Regions from separate parts of the Microbacterium sp. 4-7 genome, predicted to be linked through region 1. Evidence: predicted binding sites of a transcription regulator. Region 1 holds the regulator's gene; the other holds the start of a gene.
What was found. The regulator HrcA, encoded in region 1, represses chaperone genes, less so after heat shock. The targets are predictions, from matches to a motif close to TTNGCACTCGNNNNNNNCGAGTGCNAA.

Region 1 (9,463 bases):
CCAGCCAGTTCCCGCCGGCGTCGTTCGAGATCATCGCGAGGATCAGGAAGTTCGGGACCACCATCATGAAGTGGATGATCGCGAGCATGATCCGCTCGTACCGGCCGCCGAAGTAGGCGGCGGTGGCACCGATGAGTGCCGAGACGACCGTGGTGCCGATGGCCACGAGGGCAGCGATCATCATGGAGCGCTGAAGTCCTACGGCGACCTGGGCGAAGTTGTCGTTGCCCGAACCGTTCGTCCCGAACCAGTGCTCGGCCGAGGGAGCCTGGCGCAGCGCGAGGAAGTCGAGGTCGGTGTGCGAGTACGGCGCGATGAGCGGTCCCACGATCGCGAACACCACCAGAAGCGCGAGGATGACGACGCCGATCAAGGCACCGCGGTTGCGCAGGAACCGACGCGTGTACAGCGTCAGCATCGAGGTGCGCTTGCGGTTCTTCGGCTTCTCCGGCTCGGCGATCTCGGGGGACACCCCGATGGCTTCCAGGGACATCAGCTCACCCGCACTCTCGGATCGAGGACGACCACGGCGACGTCAGCGAGGATCGCGCCGATCGCCGTCATCAGGGCGCCGAACGCCGCGACTGCGACCACGCCGTGAATGTCGTTGTTGTTCAGGGTCTGGATGAAGTACCGACCCATTCCGTTCCAGTTGAAGATCGTCTCGGTCAGCACCGCTCCGGTGAAGACCGCGGGGATCGTGAACGCGACCTGCGTCGTGACGGGGATCAGCGACGTCCGCAGCGCGTGCTTGCGGATGGCCTGCTGCTTGGTGAGTCCCTTGGCACGGGCGGTGCGAACGTAATCCGCCTTGATGTTGTCGAGCAGCAGCGAGCGCTGCAGGAAGTGGATGGACGCGTAGCCCGTGAGCACCAGGCCGAGTGTGGGGAGCGTCAGGTGTTGGAGGACGTCTATGAGGACGGGGAAGAATCCCTCGACCCCCTGACTGGAGGATCCGACGACGTAGAAGACGGTCGTGCCGACCGCGTTGTTGAAGTTGATCGCGAGCAGAACCAGAGCGAATCCCGCAACGACCGTGGGGATGTTCATCGTGATGATGCTCGTGCCCTGACCGATGCGGTCGGCCAGTTTGTACTGACGGGATGCCGTGTAGACACCGAGGGCGATGCCCAGGATGGTCGTGATGATCGTCGCCCCGAGCACGAGCTCGGCGCTGATCCAGACCCGGTATGCGACCTGCTCGTTGACGGACTCGCCTGTGGGGCCGACTCCCCAGTCCCAGCGGAAGAGGATGCTGGAGAACCAGGTCCACCATCGTTCGATCAGGGGGACCGATTCGCTGAGGTTGCGAGGCTTCAGCAGCGCATCGATCTGATCGGGCGAAAGCGGAGGTCGACGTCCGACGTAGTTGTTCTCGGGATCGAGATACAGCCACGCGAGGAAGTAGGTGATGTTCGTCGCGATGACGATCATCAGCACCCATCCCAGCAGGCGGCGCAACAGATACTTGATCAAGGTGATGATTCTTTCTCTTTTACAGACGCGCGCGGGATCCGCCGACGCAACGCTGAGCCGGGAAGACAGTCAATCACCATCAGCCGATCTGCGCGACACGACGCCTGCACTTGGTCTGTGACGGAGTCTTATCGCTCACGGGATCCGGTGTCACGGATGGCTCCCGGGCAACCTCGGCAGAATATCACCGGATCGCACGAAGCGGGCATAAGCCTCACCTCACCGTAGAATCGTCAGGACATGTCACCACGCGCTCTCACTCCGCTTCAGCCTGCCGCGACGCCTTCGGCGCAGATCCGCAACTTCTGCATCATCGCGCACATCGACCACGGCAAGTCGACCCTCGCCGACCGCATGCTCCAGATCACCGGCGTGGTCTCGGATCGCGACATGCGCGCGCAGTACCTCGACCGCATGGACATCGAGCGTGAGCGCGGCATCACCATCAAGAGCCAGGCCGTGCGGATGCCGTGGGAGATCGACGGCGAGACATTCGCGCTCAACATGATCGACACCCCGGGGCACGTCGACTTCACCTACGAGGTGTCCCGGTCTCTCGCCGCCTGCGAGGGCGCGATCCTGCTCGTCGACGCCGCCCAGGGCATCGAGGCCCAGACTCTGGCGAACCTCTACCTCGCGCTAGAGAACGACCTGCACATCATCCCGGTGCTGAACAAGATCGACCTGCCGGCGGCCGACCCCGACAAGTACGCCAAGGAGCTGGCATCGCTCATCGGCGGCAAGCCCGAGGACGTGCTCCGTGTCTCGGGCAAGACCGGTGTCGGCGTCGAGGAGCTGCTCGACCGCCTGGTCAAGGAGATCCCCGCACCCGTCGGAGACGCCGATGCTCCGGCCCGCGCCATGATCTTCGACTCCGTCTACGACGCCTACCGCGGGGTCGTCACCTACGTCCGCATGGTGGACGGTAGCCTGTCGCCCCGCGAGCGCATTCAGATGATGTCGACGGGTGCCAACCACGAGGCGCTCGAGGTCGGCGTGTCGAGCCCCGAACCGGTGCCGTCCAAGGGGCTCGGCGTCGGCGAGGTCGGCTACCTCATCACCGGAGTGAAAGACGTCCGTCTGTCGAAGGTCGGCGACACGATCACGACGGCACGCAGGCCCTCGACCCAGGCTCTGCCGGGCTACACCGACCCGAAGCCGATGGTCTTCTCGGGGATCTACCCGATCGACGGCAGCGACTACGCGGAGCTCCGGGAGGCGCTCGACAAGCTCAAGCTCTCCGACGCCTCGCTGCAGTACGAGCCTGAGACCTCCGTCGCCCTCGGTTTCGGCTTCCGCTGCGGGTTCCTGGGACTCCTGCATCTCGAGATCATCACCGAGCGTCTCGAGCGAGAATTCGGCCTCGACCTCATCACCACCGCACCCAGCGTGATCTACGAGGTGCTCACGAGCGACACGGGCGAGACCGTGACGGTGACGAACCCGAGCGAGTACCCCGACGGTCGCATCGGCTCGGTGTCGGAGCCGATGGTGAAGACCGCGATCCTGCTGCCCAAGGACTACGTGGGCACGGTCATGGAGCTCTGCCAGTCGCGTCGCGGAGCACTGCTGGGCATGGAGTACTTCTCCGAGGAGCGCGTCGAGCTCCGCTACATGATGCCGCTCGGTGAGATCGTCTTCGACTTCTTCGACCAGCTCAAGTCCAAGACCCAGGGCTATGCCTCGCTCGACTACGAACCCGCCGGACAGCAGGAGGCGGACCTTGTCAAGGTCGACATCCTGCTGCAGGGTGACAAGGTCGACGCGTTCAGCTCGATCGTGCACCGTGACAAGGCCTACGCCTACGGCACGCTGATGACGGAGCGACTGCGCAAGCTGATCCCTCGCCAGAACTTCGAGGTGCCGATCCAGGCCGCCATCGGCGCCAGGATCATCGCCCGCGAGACGATCAGGGCGCTGCGCAAGGACGTGCTCGCCAAATGCTACGGCGGTGACATCAGCCGCAAGCGCAAGCTCCTCGAGAAGCAGAAAGAGGGCAAGAAGCGCATGAAGATGGTCGGTCGTGTCGAGGTGCCGCAGGAGGCGTTCATCGCAGCACTCTCCGGTGACGTCGAGGGCAAGGACAAGAAGTAGGACCTTCGGGCCGGGCTGTTCCCGGCGTGGAGGGTGATCGTCCAGGGAACGGGAAGTAGGCTGGAACGCATGCGGCGCGGGACTTTCCGAGACGACACGGTTGACTATGCGGCCGTGGGTGCGACCCACGCGCCCGATCTGATGCAGTACCCGCCGGAGCGCAGCATCCCGGCGGAGAACTCCTGGCGGATCGGCAGCGGTCATGACCGCTTCCAGTCCGCGGGCGAAGCTCTGCTGACCTGGACCGCGCAGCGCGCGGCGGGCCTCAGCATCGAGGATGTGCGTCCCGCGCCCGGTCCCGCCTACGCCGGTGTCAGCTTCGACGCCGAGGGCACGCCGATCGCACCGAGCAAGAACGACGTCGAACAGCGCTTCGACGCGGAAGGCACCCCGTTCGCCGGCCCGGGCATGACGCTGCGCCTGCATGGGCGGGTTGCCGGCATGCGGGCGGATGCCGAGCTGCGCGTGATCTCCGTGACCGAGGAGAAGCGCCGGATCGGATTCGTGCTGGGCACGGTCGGAGGCTCGGTGGTGCGCGGTGAGGAGTCCTTCGACATCGACTGGCGCGAGGACAACGACGAGGTGTGGTTCTCCGTCCGTGCCTTCGACGCGCCGAACTCCCTTCTCTACCGCGTCGTCCCGCCGCTGGTGAAGCGCCGTCGCCGGGAACTGTTCGCACGCTATCTGCGGGCGATCTCGCCGCTGTACGCGACTCCGGTCTGATGGTCGCACCTCTCTGATGGCCGGTCCGCTTCCACTCGGCGATCCGGCACCGGCAGACGGACATCTGCCCTCCGATCTGCCGATCGATTCTTCCGTGCCCTTCTCCGCATACCTGCACGTCCCCTTCTGCCGGGTGCGGTGCGGCTACTGCGACTTCAACACCTACACCTCGGGAGAGCTCCGCGGCGCGAAGCAGGAGGACTACGCCTCGACGCTCATCACCGAGATCGCCCTGGCGAGGCGCGTTCTCGCGGATGCGGGCGCGCTGCGCCCGATGGACACCGTGTTCTTCGGCGGCGGCACGCCGACTCTCCTGCCCGCGGGGGATCTCGCCCAGATGCTCGGTGCGGCGACCGACGCGTTCGGCCTCGTCGACGGCGCCGAGATCACGGTCGAGGCGAACCCCGACACGGTGACGCCCGAGGTCGCGCGGACCCTCGCGGATGCCGGCGTCACGCGGCTGTCGATCGGCATGCAGTCGGCAGTGCCGCATGTGCTCGCCGCTCTCGACCGCACTCATCGCCCCGAGAACGTGAGGACAGCGGTCGCCGCGGCGAAGGACGCTGGCCTCGCCGTGAGCGTGGACCTCATCTACGGCGCCCCCGGTGAGTCGATCGGTGATTGGGAGGCGTCGCTCGACGCGGCGCTCGCACTCGAGTCGGACCACATCTCGGCGTACGCGCTGATCATCGAGGACGGCACGAAGCTCGCGCGACAGATCCGCCGAGGCGAGGTGCCGGCGCCGGACGACGACCTGCAGGCCGACATGTACGAGCTCGCCGATGCGCGTCTCGCAGCGGCGGGCTTCGACTGGTACGAGATCAGCAACTGGTCTCGCTCGCCCGAGCAGCGTTCGCGGCACAATCTCGCCTACTGGCAGGGGCGCGACTGGTGGGGATTCGGTCCCGGCGCGCACAGTCACGTCGCCGGCCTGCGGTGGTGGAACGTCAAGCATCCGGCCGCGTATGCACAGCGGCTCGCCGCAGCGGAGTCTCCCGCCGCCGGCACGGAGCGGCCGGACGAGCAGTCGACGACGCTCGAGCGCATCCTGCTGCTGAGTCGCATCCGCGAGGGCATCGCCGTCAGCGACCTCGCCGCGGACAAGAGGACACGCGTCGCGGGTCTGATCGCGGATGGGCTCGTCGACCCGGCCGCTGCCGTTCGCGGACGCGTGCAGCTCACACTGCGGGGGCGCCTGCTCGCCGATGCCGTCGTGCGTGAGCTCACCGACTGATCGGCGACCGCTGAGTCCGGACATCGTGCCGGATCAGCACGTGGTCGGCGTCGGCGGGTAGAATTGGCACTCGTAGCCAGTGAGTGCCAAGAGGGAGGGAGTTGCGATGGTCAGCGAAAGAGGCCTCCAGGTTCTCCGCGCGATCGTGCAGGACTACGTCGAGACCCATGAACCCGTCGGCAGCCGATCGATCGTCGACCGCTACTCCTTCGGCGTGTCCGCGGCGACGATCCGCAACGACATGGCACTGCTCGAAGACGAAGAGCTGATCGCCGCCCCGCACACCTCCTCCGGTCGCGTTCCCACCGACAAGGGCTACCGCGTGTTCGTGGATCATCTCGCCCAGCTGCGGCCGCTGTCGGTCGCGCAGCGCACGGCCATCGAGTCCTTCCTCACCGCTCCCTCCGACCTCGACGACCTGATGGTGCGCACGGTCCGAGTGCTCACGCAGCTCACGGGGCAGGTCGCGCTGGCGCAGTACCCGTCATTCGCGCGCGCGCATCTGACGCATCTCGAACTCGTGGCGCTGGCGCCGAATCGTCTGCTCATCGTGCTCGTCACCGACGCGGGCGGCGTCTCGCAGCGCATCGCCCCGCTGCCCGTCGATGTCGACGACGCCGACATGGCGCTGCTGCGTGCTCGCCTCTCCGCCCTGATCACGGGCCGGGCGGTGAGCGACGCCGCTGAGCGGCTGCAAGCGCTTCTCGCGGACGACGCACACAGTCATGACGTCGTACTGCGCGCTCTCGCGACGATCGTCATCGACGAGCTCGGCGCCTTCCGTCAGGAGCGCCTGGTGATGGCCGGAGCAGCGACTCTGGCTCGACGCGAGCAGGACTTCCGCGGCAGCATCCACCCTCTGCTCGAGGCGATCGAGGAGCAGGTGACGCTGCTGCGGCTGATGAGCGAGATGGAGGCGGACTCCCACGGTCTCGCCGCCAGCATCGGCACCGAGAACGCGTCCTTCGGCCTCGGCGAGGCATCGATCGTGGCCAGCAACTACGCCGCCCCCAGCGGCACGGCGCGAGTCGGCGTGATGGGGCCGACGCGCATGGACTATCCGAGCAATCTCGCGGCGGCGCGGGCCGTGGCCCGCTATCTGTCTCGGATGCTCGACGAAGACGAGGCGGCCCGCTGACGCGGCCGCCCAGAGAACAGCACACGCAGAAGGGCCATTGTGGCAGACCACTACGAGGTACTCGGCGTCTCTCGTGACGCCTCCACCGACGAGATCAAGAAGGCGTACCGACGCCTCGCTCGTCAGCTCCACCCCGATGTGAATCCGGGTGAAGACGCGGCCGAGCAGTTCAAGCTCGTCACGCATGCATACGACGTCCTGAGCGACGACGATTCCCGTCGCCGCTACGACATGGGCGGCGGAGACGGCGCCGCTGGCAACTTCCAGGGCTTCGGCGGCTTCGGGGACATCTTCGAGACCTTCTTCGGCGCGGGCCAAGGCGGTGGCAGGGGCGCGCGTCCGCGGTCACGCCGCGAACGGGGACAGGACGCCCTCGTCCGGGTGACCCTCGATCTCGGCGACGTCGTCTTCGGTGCGCACCGCGACATCGAGGTCGACACGGCCGTGCTGTGCGAGACGTGCAACGGCTCGTGCTGCCAGGAGGGCACGTCGCCCGTCACCTGTGACATCTGCGGCGGCTCCGGACACGTTCAGCGTCAGGTGCGGAGCCTGCTCGGCAACGTCGTGACCTCTCAGCCCTGCGGCACCTGCGAGGGCTACGGCACGACGATCCCGTATCCGTGCGGCACCTGCGGCGGCCAGGGGCGGGTGCGCTCGCGTCGCACCGTCTCGCTCGACATCCCCGCCGGCGTCGAGACCGGGCTGCGCCTGCAGCTGCCGGGCTCTGGCGAGGTCGGCAAGGCGGGTGGCCCGAACGGCGACCTGTACGTCGAGGTCACCGTGAACCCGCACCCGTCTTTCAGCCGCGACGGCGACGACCTGCTGGCGACGCTGGAGGTGTCGATGCCGGATGCGATCCTCGGCACCGAGACCACGATCCAGGGTCTCGACGGCGAGGTCGATCTCGAGATCCGCTCGGGCGTCCAGTCCGGCGACGTGTTGACGATCAAGGGCCGCGGCATCACGCCGCTGCGGGGCAACCAGCGCGGCGACCTCCGCGTCGGCGTGCAGGTGGTCACTCCGACCCGGCTCGACTCCGCGCAGCGCGCGCTCATCGAGGACTTCGCGAAGAAGACCAAGGCACCGGGCCCGCAGCTGGCGCAGTTCCAGCAGGGGCTGTTCTCGAAGCTCCGCGACCGCTTCCGTTCGCACTGATCCGGACGGCGCTCATGGCACTCCACTTCCTCGTCGAGAACTCCTCGGATGCCGCGGTCGGCGACCTCGTGTCGCTCACCGGCGCCGAGGCGAAGCACGCCGCCGTCGTCCGACGGCTCCGCGTCGGCGAGGCGGTGACGGTCGGCGACGGCTCGGGGGTGTGGCTGACCGGCGTCGCCGAAGAGGTGTCTCCGTCCCGCGTCGACGTGCGCGTGGCCGAGCGATCGGTCGACCCCGCGCCCAGCCCTCGCATCGTGCTCGTGCAGGCTCTCGCGAAGGGTGATCGCGACGAGCTCGCCGTGCAGGCGGCATGCGAGCTCGGCGTCGATGAGATCGTGCCGTGGCAGGCGAGCCGAAGCGTGTCCCGATGGGATGGTCCCAAGGCCGTCAAAGGGCGCGAGCGGTGGGCGACGATCGTCCGCGAGGCGGCGAAGCAGGCTCACCGGGCGTGGGTCCCGGAGGTGGCGCCTCCGGCGTCGACCGCCGACCTCGCGAGACGCGCCGCATCTCAGCGGGTGCTGCTTCTCGACCCGACCGCCCCCGTGCGGTTGTCCGAGCTCGAGCCAGACGGCAGGGACATCGTCCTCGTCGTCGGGCCCGAGGGCGGTATCTCCGACGACGAGCTCTCGAAGCTGTCGGATGCCGGCGCCGAGCGTGTGCTGCTCGGAGACACCGTGCTGCGCACGTCCACGGCGGGCCCGGCTGCGATCGCCGTGCTGTCGGTCGCACTCAGCCGCTGGTGATCAGGCTACGGACCCGGCAGTGCTGCGGTCAGTAGACTGGGAGCATGTCCGAGCCCTCGATCTTCACGCGCATCCTCAACGGCGACATCCCGGGTGAGATCCTGCTCGACACCGGCCGCGTGTTCGCGATCCGGGACATCAACCCGCAGGCACCGCTGCACGCGCTCGTGATCCCCAAGACCGAGGACTACCGCGACGTCACGGAGCTCGCCGAGGGCGACCCCGGTCTGCTCGCGGAGATCGTCGCGGCTGCGAAGCAGCTCGCCTCCGAGCATGCGAACGGCGAATACCGCCTCATCTTCAACAACGGCGCCAGCGCCGCCCAGTCCGTCTTCCACGTGCACGCCCATGTGCTCGGCAACATCGAGGAGAGCAAGCTCGTTGGCTTCTGACGAAAACGACCTGACCGCATCCGACACCGCCGTCGAGAAGATCTACGCCGACGGCGTCGCCATGGTGCAGCTCCTCGGTCCGCAGGATCGACTGCTCCGGATGCTCGAGAAGGAGCACCGCGACGTCCAGGTGCTCGTGCGCGGCAACGAGATCACGCTCACCGGCGCGCCGGAGGCAGTCGCGAAGGCGAAGACCCTGGTCGACGAGCTGATGACCATGACCAAGGCAGGCCACGACCTCGCCCCGAGCGACGTGACGAGCTCGGCCCGCCTGCTGCGCAACGACGGCGGCCCTCGCCCGAGCGAGGTGCTCGGAGAGGCGATCCTGTCGACCAGGGGCAAGGTCATCCGTCCCAAGACGCTGGGGCAGAAGGAGTACGTCGACGCGATCGAGGAGAACACGATCGTCTTCGGCATCGGCCCGGCCGGTACCGGAAAGACCTACCTCGCGATGGCCAAGGCCGTCCAGGCCCTGCAGCGCAAAGAGGTCACCCGCATCATCCTCACC
Region 2 (9,463 bases), on a different contig from region 1:
GTTCTGCAGCGCCGAGCGGGTCACCTTCGCCGGGTCGATGATGCCCGCTGCGAACATGTCGACGTACTCACCGGTAGCCGCGTTGAGGCCCTGACCCGAGGGAAGCTCGGAGACCTTGTTCGCGACCACACCCGGCTCGAGGCCGGCGTTCAGGGCGATCTGCTTCAGCGGAGCCTCGATCGCGACGCGAACGATGTTCGCACCGGTCGCCTCGTCGCCCGAGAGCGAGAGAGCGTCGAGAGCCTTGGTGCCGGACTGGATCAGCGCGACGCCACCACCGGGGACGATGCCCTCCTCGACGGCTGCCTTCGCGTTGCGGACGGCGTCCTCGATGCGGTGCTTGCGCTCCTTGAGCTCGACCTCGGTTGCCGCGCCCGCCTTGATGACGGCGACGCCACCTGCAAGCTTGGCGAGGCGCTCCTGCAGCTTCTCGCGGTCGTAGTCGCTGTCGGTGTTCTCGATCTCGCGACGGATCTGCGTGACGCGACCCTCGATCTGGTCTGCCTCTCCGGCACCCTCGACGATCGTGGTCTCGTCCTTGGTGACGATGACCTTGCGAGCGCGACCCAGCAGGTCGAGCGTGGCGTTCTCGAGCTTCAGGCCGACCTCTTCGGTGATGACCTGACCACCGGTGAGGATCGCGATGTCCTGCAGCTGCGCCTTGCGGCGGTCGCCGAAGCCGGGTGCCTTGACGGCGACCGACTTGAAGATGCCCTTGAGCTTGTTGAGCACGAGAGTCGCGAGAGCCTCGCCCTCGACGTCCTCGGCGATGATGACGAGCTCCTTGCCGTCCTGGATCACCTTGTCGACGATGGGCAGAAGGTCCTTGATGTTCGAGATCTTCTGGTTCGCGATGAGGATGTAGGCGTCTTCGAAGACAGCCTCCTGGCGCTCCGGGTCCGTCACGAAGTACGGGTTCAGGTAGCCCTTGTCGAAGCGCATGCCCTCGGTGAGCTCGAGCTCGGTGCCGAAGGTCTGCGACTCCTCGACGGTGACGACGCCCTCCTTGCCGACCTTGTCGATCGCCTCGGCGATGAGCTCGCCGATGGCGGGGTCAGCAGCCGAGATCGAAGCGGTCGCAGCGATCTGCTCCTTGGAGTCGATCTCCTTCGCGCTGGCGAGGAGCTCCTCGGTGATGGCCGCGACGGCCTTCTCGATGCCGCGCTTCAGCGAGATCGGGTCTGCGCCGGCTGCGACGTTGCGCAGACCCTCGCGGACCAGAGCCTGGGCGAGCACCGTGGCGGTGGTGGTTCCGTCACCGGCGACGTCGTCGGTCTTCTTGGCGACCTCCTTGACGAGCTCCGCACCGATCTTCTCGTACGGGTCGTCGAGCTCGATCTCCTTGGCGATGGAGACGCCGTCGTTCGTGATCGTGGGGGCGCCCCACTTCTTCTCCAGCACGACGTTGCGACCGCGCGGGCCGAGCGTCACCTTGACGGCGTCGGCGAGAATGTTGAGGCCGCGCTCGAGGCCGCGGCGGGCCTCCTCATCGAAAGCGATGATCTTTGCCATGAGTTTTGTCGTCCCTCCTGGACGTAGACGTTGGGTTTAGCACTCAGAGTGAGAGAGTGCTAACGCCATTCTGGCACTCGACCCCATCGAGTGCAAGCTGCGGGGAGGGACCGCGCGGCGCTCTACGGGGCAGGGGTGTCTGCGGGAGTCTCGGGAGCGGTGGTCGCGCGATCGAGTCCGATGACCACCGTGAGCTGCTTCGCGCCGGTGTCGTTCAGATCGGTGTAGAAATCGCTCTGCTCCACCTGCGCTCCGCCGATGAGGTTCGCGAGGCCGATGGCCGCGAGCTCGTCCTCGTCGGCGACGTAGTAGACCGTCGTCGTCGAGAAGTCCTGGCTCGCACTGTCGGTCGCGAACACGACGTCCGCTGCCCAGCCGTTGTTGATCAGGACGTCGCGCATCTGCTCGTCGAGCCCCTCGTCCGGGGATGCGTTGAGGATCATCACCGAGTAGGTGACGTCGACGACTCCGGTCTCGACGGGTGCAGGACTGGCCGTGGGGACGGCCTCCGGGAAGAGGCTGATACGCCCCATCACCACCAGCGAGCCGAAGATGCCGCCGATGATGAGCACCAGAGCGGCCACGAAAGACCAGAGGAGCACGACCCAGCCGTTCATCCCCGGGGCTTCGGCGCGATGCGCTCCGACGCGTCCGGATGATCGGGGGACGTCGTCGAATCGATCTCGGCTGGGCTTTGACACCCCTCGATGCTAACGGCACCGACCTCTGTATCCGCATCGAGCGCCGTCGGCGCGTGGCGGACGCGCGAGTCAGCCGACGAAACCGGGCGTGCGAGCGGCTCTCTGGAATGATCTCGAGTCGCGGATGCGCCGCAGCCGACGCACCAGCATCGGGTCGTACTCGAGGGCGGCCTCCGACTCGATCAGACGTCCGAGGAGCTGGTAGTAGCGCGCGGCGCTCATACCCAGCTGGGCCCGGATGGTCTCCTCTTTCGCGCCGCCGTGGCGCGGCCACGCGGTCTCCAGCGCGAGGATCGCACGATCGCGCTCGCTCAGCTCTCCCAGCATGAGATCAGATTAGGTCGCCGCCCCGCCGATTCCGGCACGCCACTCCCACCATCGCCCGAGTGGGTCGGCGGCTGCGCGCACCTGCCCGTCGAGCGCCACGACGAAACCGGGCCACTCCGCGGCGACGACGGGCGGATCCCAGGCGTCGAGGAGCGCGGGAGGGTCGATGGTCAGCCAGCGCGCGCCGAGTCCGCGGATGCGGTCGACGAGGGCTTCACGGGCCTCCCGGGGAATGTGCACCAGCACGCCGGGAGTCGTGACGACGAGGGCGGCGTCGCGGGGCGCCTCGGCGGCGAGCTCGTCGATCTGCTCGAGCGCGTCGCCTGCGACGAGGTGGGGAGGGGCGGATGCCGCGATGTCGAGCGCCGCCGACACCCGTTGCTCGCGCCCCTCCTCCCCCGGCCACACCAGACCCAGCAGCCAGCGCCGGTCACGCTCGTCTCGCGCGTCGAGCGGCGCGAGGTCGATGCCGGCTCGCCACACCACATCGGGCATCCGCATCGGCGGGAGGGCTCCGTCGACACGGCTTTCAAGGATCACGGTGGAGGGGCCGTCCGCGGGGTCGAGCGACGCGCGCAGCCGCCCGTCCGCGCCCACGAAGCGATACGAGTACCTGTCCGGATAGAGGCACAGTCCTGCGGAGGCTCCGACCTCGAGCAGCGCGATCGGGCCGTCGATCTCCGACAGCGCGGGCAGAAGCGGCGCGAGACGCAGAGGTTCGTTCGTCTGCAGGCGCCGGCCGCTGCACTCGGCCACGATCTCATCGGCGCGCGCGATCACGAACGACCGCCAGGCGCCGTAGCCGACGAGGCCGGCGCCCAGCATCCGTGTCACCGCGAACACGAGCGGGGGCTGCCGTCTGTTCTCCGGAATTCGCGCGAGCACGCCCTGTACCTCGGAGTCGGCGGCGACACCGTCGGCCCACTCGACATACAGGTCGCTGCGCCCCGGCGCCTCCTGCTCGGCGAAACGCGCGTAGCGCTGCTGCACGGCATCCGTCATGGATCCATTGTCTCGTGGCGCCGAGCGCCTCTGAACGCGAGAGAATGGATCAGACCCCCAGGAGGACCGATGTCGTACAGCGTGGACAAGACCGAAGAAGAGTGGCGCGAGGAGCTCGGCGAGGAGCAGTACGCCGTGCTGCGCGAAGCCGCCACCGAGCGCGCCTGGACGGGCGAGCTTCTCGACGAGGGCCGAGCGGGCCTCTACACCTGCGGCGCCTGCGGTGCCGAGCTGTTCAAGAGCGGCACGAAGTTCGACTCCGGATGCGGCTGGCCGAGCTTTTACGAGTCGATCCGCCCCGACGCGGTGCAGCTCATCGAGGACACGACGCTCGGCATGGTGCGCACCGAGGTGCGCTGCGCGAACTGCGGCTCTCACCTGGGCCACGTCTTCCCCGACGGATTCGGCACGCCCACCGGCGACCGCTACTGCATGAACTCGATCGCCCTGAACTTCACACCCGAAGAGTCGTGAACGCCCTCGAGGCGGTCCGCGCACGGCAGTCCTGGTCGAAGGTGACCGACGACGCGCCGTCGCGCGATGAGCTGCTGACGCTCGTCGCCGCAGCGGGTCGTGTGGCCGATCATTCGTCGCTGCGCCCGTGGCGTCTCATCGAGCTCCGCGGGTCCGACCGCGAGGTGCTCGGCGCGGCGATCGCGAAGGCGGAGGGTGACAAGTCCCCGTCGACCAAGCCTCTTCGCGCTCCGCTGCTGATCGCCGTGGTCGCCAGCTATCGCAAGAGCGACAAGGTTCCCCGGTGGGAGCAGGAGGCGGTCGCGTCAGGCGTCGCCCACATGCTCAGCCTGCTGCTCGACGAGGCCGGCTGGGGCGTGCTGTGGCGCACCGGACGGTACACGCGCTCGAAGGCCATCGCGAAGGCTCACGGCATCGGCAAGAACGAAGAGCTGCTCGGCTGGCTGTATGTCGGCGGCAAGCCGCAGGGCAAGAAGCCGGGCCGCCGCAAGCCGGTCGACGCCCGGGCACTCGTGACGCGGATGCCGCAGCCGAAGAACAAGTAGCGCGCTCAGCTGCGTCGACGCCGCGGGAGTGCGACGACCACGGATGCCACGGCGACGATCACCATGCCGACGATCTGCCAGAGCGCCGGCCCCGCGGCCGCGGGCCAGATGAGGTCGATGATCACCGACGTGGCGAGCTGACCGAGCACCGAGCCGAGGCCCATCAGCAGCACGCCGGTATGCGCGACGATGAAGGCGCCGAGCAGGATGTACGCCGCGCCGAGGAATCCTCCGAGGTACAGCCACGGCTCGGTCGGCAGCGCATCGGGCACTCCTCGCACGGCGATGCTGATGCCCGCGGCGGCCAGCAGCGCGACGGTGCCGGCGATGAAGCTCATGAAGGTGGCCGCGAGGGGCGACCTCACGCGCTGAGCCAGCCTGCCGTTGGTCGCCGCCTGCCAGGCGATGCCGACACCTGCGGCGAACGGCAGCAGCAGCATCCAGAGCGGGGCGGTGGCCAGCACGTCCCCGCTCAGGGAGATGCCCACTGCGGCGAGCGCGAACGCGCCGCCCAGCACGCGTCCCGGCGTGATCGCGACCACTCCCGCCGGGCCGAACCCGATCCTGTCGAGGACGAGGCCGTGCAGCGTCTGTCCCGCCACCACGCCGACCGTGAACAGCGAGACGCCGAGCACGCCGGCGGTGATCCCCTGGGTCGATACGGTGAGTGCGCCGCAGGCGCCGCCGAGCAGCATCCAGAACGGGATGGTCCGATCGCGGATGCCGCCGCGCAGTCGTCCGACGCCTCGACGAGCCGAGGGAAGGCAGACGATCACGATCGCCAGGGCTGCGAGTCCCACGGAGAACGAGATGAGACCGGCCGCGATGCCATTGTCGATCTCGACGCCCAGCACCCCGTTGATCCGCGCCTGGACAGCCGTCATGACGCCGATCGCGACCGCTCCGCCGAGCGCGAGGGGCGGGGAGAGACGACGAACCTGGGTCACCTGTCGACCCTAGCCGAGCGAGGATCCTCCTCCCGCAGCGTGCACGATGTCCGTGGCCGGGCGTACCCTGACGGCATGTGCGCGAGCTACGGACTTGACCCCCGGTTCACCGACACCGAACTCCTCGCAGCGGCCGACGAGGCCGTGCTCGACGGGCTCCGGGAGTGGGCTGAGCAGAATGCCCGCGAGACCGTTCGCCCCACCGGCAAGAACCTCCGCAATCTCAATCCGATCGTGGTCCAGCCCGACACCGCTCCGACGCTCGAGCCGGCGTGGTGGGGATTCCTCATCAACGGGGAGCCGTCGAAGTTCCCGTCGATCAACACCCGCTCCGAGCGGCTGCAGGAGCGCCCCGGCGGATTGAAGGGTCGCGCGCTCGTCCCTGCGACCAGCTGGTACGAGATGAAGAAGCCCGAGCGCGTGTGGCACGAGTTCCTCGTCGACGAGGGTGCCCTCTTCGGGATGGCGGCGGTCACCCAGAGAGGTCGCACCGCCGACGGCGAGTCCTTCACCTGCTACTCGATCGTGATGCGCCCGGCTCCTCCGCACCTCGCGGACGTGCACGACCGGATGCCGCTGCTGATCCCCGCGTCCCTGAGTGAGGAGTGGCTCACCGCCGAGCCCACGAAGGACATCATCGACGAGGCGCTGCTCGCCGCTGCGACGCTCGACGAGCGCGTGCACGCCGCGCCGCGCGCGAGCGACAAGGGCGCGGATCGGCTGTTCTGAGCTCATGGATTCGACGAATCTCGTCGCCACCGCGGCGGAGCGTGCAGAGGAGCTGCCGGGCGCGGCGCGGGAGAACCCGTTCGGTCCCGAGTGGGACGTGTACAAGGTGCGCGGACGCGTGTTCCTGCTGATCCCTCTCGACCAGACCGGGAGGGTCACGCTCAAGTCGCACCCCGACGACTCGGTCGCATTGCGCGAGACCTTCGCCGACATCGTCCCGGGGTACCACATGAACAAGAAGCACTGGATCACCCTCATGCCGGGGCCGTCACTCGACGAGGAACTCGTGTCCGAGCTGGTCACGGAGTCGTACCGTCTGGTGGTCGAGAAGCTCCCACGCGCCCAGCGGCCCGTGGATCCCGACCTGTTCGGGCGCCCCTCGTCCTGACGATTCCGCACCGGCCATCCACCGTGAGGATGACCCGCTGCCTCCGGGGAACGGTACCCAGGGAGGACGCGCGGGCTGCGGCGCCGTCGATAGCGTCGTAGACATGATCACAGCAGAAGGCCTCACGAAGAGATTCGGAGAGAAGACAGCCGTCCAGGACGTGTCGTTCACGGTCAAGCCGGGCACGGTCACCGGGTTCCTCGGTCCGAACGGCGCGGGAAAATCCACCACGATGCGCATGATCGTCGGCCTCGACCGGCCGACGTCCGGCACCGCGACCGTCGCCGGCCGGGAGTACCGGAAGCTTCGCGCCCCGCTCACGGAGGTGGGGGTGCTTCTCGACGCGAAGGCGGTGCACACCGGCCGCACCGCTCGCAATCATCTGCGTGCGATGGCGGCGACCCACGGCATCCCCGCGTCGCGCGTCGACGAGGTCATCGACCTGGCGGGCATCGCGCCCGTCGCCCGCAAGCGCGCCGGGAAGTTCTCACTCGGCATGGGGCAGCGGCTCGGAATCGCCTCGGCCCTGCTCGGGGATCCGCACACGCTGATCCTCGATGAGCCTGTCAACGGCCTCGACCCCGAGGGGGTGCGATGGGTGCGACAGTTCGTGCGCCATGCGGCGTCCGATGGGCGCACGGTCCTGCTGTCCAGCCACCTGATGAGCGAGATGGCGCAGACCGCCGATCACGTGATCGTGGTGGGCCGGGGCAGAGTGCTCGCCGACGCTCCGCTCGAAGAACTCGTCCGCGCCTGGACGACGAACACCGTGCGCGTCCGCACGCCCCGCGCTGCGGATCTGGCCACAGCGGTCGGCGGCCCGTCGGTCGAGATCGTGAGCTCGGCTCCCGATCTTCTCGACATCGTCGGCCTGCCGGCCTCCCGCATCGGCGACCTCGCCGCTCGACACGGCATCCCCCTGCACGAGCTCACCCCGACCACCGGGTCGCTCGAAGACGCCTATCTGGCGCTCACCGGCGACTCGGTCGAGTACCGCACGAAGGAGATCTCATGACCGTCCAGGCTCCTGCCCGCACGCGCCAGCACGTCGACACCGGACACCGCCTCACGTTCGTCCGCGCGATCCGCGGCGAGTGGATCAAGCTCTCCACGCTTCGCTCCACCTGGTGGTCCATCGGCATCGCCGCAGTGCTCACCGTCGGCATCGCGGTGCTCATCGCTCAGGCGATCGACCTGCCGGGCTTCGACCCCATTCAGGCCGTGGTCATGCCGATCCAGTTCACGATGCTGCTCGCGGGCATCCTCGGTGCGATCTCCGTGACGGGTGAATACTCGACCGGAATGATCCGCTCGACGCTGGCAGCCAACCCGAAGCGCGGCTCCGTGCTCGCCGCCAAGGCCGTCGTGATCGCGGTCTTCCTGTTCGTGTCGTCTCTGGTGATCTTCTCAGCCGCAGCTGTCGCCGTCTCCGCGGTCGTCGCGTCGCGCGATCAGAGCATCGACTGGTCCGATCCGGCGGCATCGCTCCTTCCGATCGTCGTGTCGTCGCTTGCCATGTCCGTCTTCGCTCTCATCGGCGTCGCATTCGGCTTCATCCTGCGCTCGGGCGCCGGAGCCATCGCCGCGACCGTCGGCCTGCTGTTCGTCCTGCCGATCGTCGCGAGCTTCTTCACGATCGCCGGCGACGCGTGGACGTGGCTCCTCGAGACCGCGAACTACCTGCCGGTCGCCGCCGCTCAGAGTGCGATCCTTCCCGAGGGAGCCGCCCTCGAGGGCCCGGTCGCGTATCTCACGCTGGCCGGCTGGGTGGCTGCGGGCATGCTCGCCGCCTGGGGCGTGCTCCGCACCCGCGACGCGTGACCGAGAGCCGACCGATGACCGATCCGCGTAGAGTCGGCCGGTGACCACCCCGATCAGCCGCAGCACCTCAGTCCGCGAGGACGAGGGGCTGCGGCTGCCGCGTCCCCCCGGCGTCCTACGCCGTTTCTGGGCGCGGCATCCGGTGGTCGCCGACGTCGTCATCACGATCCTGTGCCTGCTCCTCTCCCTCGTTCCCGCTGGTGCGATCACCCGCGATCTTCCGATGCCCCTCGCCATCGGCGTGGCGATCCTGGTCCCCGCCGCGGTGGTCGGCACCTGCGCGACTCTGCTCTGGCGGCGCAGACACCCGCTGGTGCCGTTCGTGGCATCTTTCGCACTCGAAGCCCTGTTCCTCTTCGCGCTTCAGCCGATCGGCGCTCCTGTCCTGCTGGTCAGCTGCTACTCGCTCGCCGTGTACCGCTCGTCGCGGGCGGCGTGGACCGGCTTCGGCATCGCGATCGCATCGCTCGCGGCGCTCGCCGGTGCGCTCACCCTCACCGGCGTCATCACTCTGCAGATCGCCGCGAACGCCGTCGTGATGTCGCTGGTCCTCGGGCTCATCGGCACTTTGATCGGTGTGAATGTCGGAGGACGCAAACGCTACCTGGCTGCGGTGATCGACCGCTCCCGCCAGCTGCTCGTGGAACGCGATCAGCAGGCCCAGCTGGCCGCAGCAGGCGAACGCGCCCGCATCGCCCGCGAGATGCACGACATCGTCTCGCACTCGCTCACGGTGATCGTCGCCCTGTCCGAGGGCGCAGCCGCGACACCGGATCCCGTGCAGGCGCGAACGGCGGCGTCCTCCGCCGCCGAGACGGCTCGCAGCGCGCTCACCGAGATGCGCGCGATGCTCGGAGTCCTCCGCGCCGATGATTCGCCACTCCCCCTGGCACCTCTCGAGCCGACGCCACCGCAGGAGACGGTCGCAGTGGCGCAACGCGCCGGTTTTCCGGTGACGCTCTCCGTCACAGGCACCGCCTCGATCTCCACCGCTCTGTCGCATGCGCTCGGCCGCAT

Region 2: the regulator HrcA is predicted to act here: its motif matches at 1,549-1,575, upstream of groL (chaperonin GroEL).

Annotation. Positions count from the first base shown of each region.
Region 1 covers NZ_MCRH01000004.1:369,166-378,628, reverse strand. The annotation lists gene BEP68_RS08980 (ABC transporter permease) at 1-493, opposite strand, end outside; gene BEP68_RS08975 (ABC transporter permease) at 493-1,476, opposite strand; gene lepA (translation elongation factor 4) at 1,717-3,570, shown strand; gene BEP68_RS08965 (DUF1990 family protein) at 3,640-4,293, shown strand; gene hemW (radical SAM family heme chaperone HemW) at 4,310-5,527, shown strand; gene hrcA (heat-inducible transcriptional repressor HrcA) at 5,634-6,665, shown strand; gene dnaJ (molecular chaperone DnaJ) at 6,705-7,820, shown strand; gene BEP68_RS08945 (16S rRNA (uracil(1498)-N(3))-methyltransferase) at 7,835-8,563, shown strand; gene BEP68_RS08940 (HIT domain-containing protein) at 8,608-8,955, shown strand; gene BEP68_RS08935 (PhoH family protein) at 9,017-9,463, shown strand, end outside.
Region 2 covers NZ_MCRH01000007.1:288,450-297,912, forward strand. The annotation lists gene groL (chaperonin GroEL) at 1-1,512, opposite strand, end outside; gene BEP68_RS16010 (LytR C-terminal domain-containing protein) at 1,635-2,213, opposite strand; gene BEP68_RS16015 (DUF3263 domain-containing protein) at 2,283-2,540, opposite strand; gene BEP68_RS16020 (DUF2332 domain-containing protein) at 2,550-3,542, opposite strand; gene msrB (peptide-methionine (R)-S-oxide reductase MsrB) at 3,612-4,016, shown strand; gene BEP68_RS16030 (nitroreductase family protein) at 4,013-4,561, shown strand; gene BEP68_RS16035 (DMT family transporter) at 4,567-5,508, opposite strand; gene BEP68_RS16040 (SOS response-associated peptidase family protein) at 5,584-6,237, shown strand; gene BEP68_RS16045 (MmcQ/YjbR family DNA-binding protein) at 6,242-6,625, shown strand; gene BEP68_RS16050 (ABC transporter ATP-binding protein) at 6,729-7,640, shown strand; gene BEP68_RS16055 (ABC transporter permease) at 7,637-8,446, shown strand; gene BEP68_RS16060 (sensor histidine kinase) at 8,487-9,463, shown strand, end outside.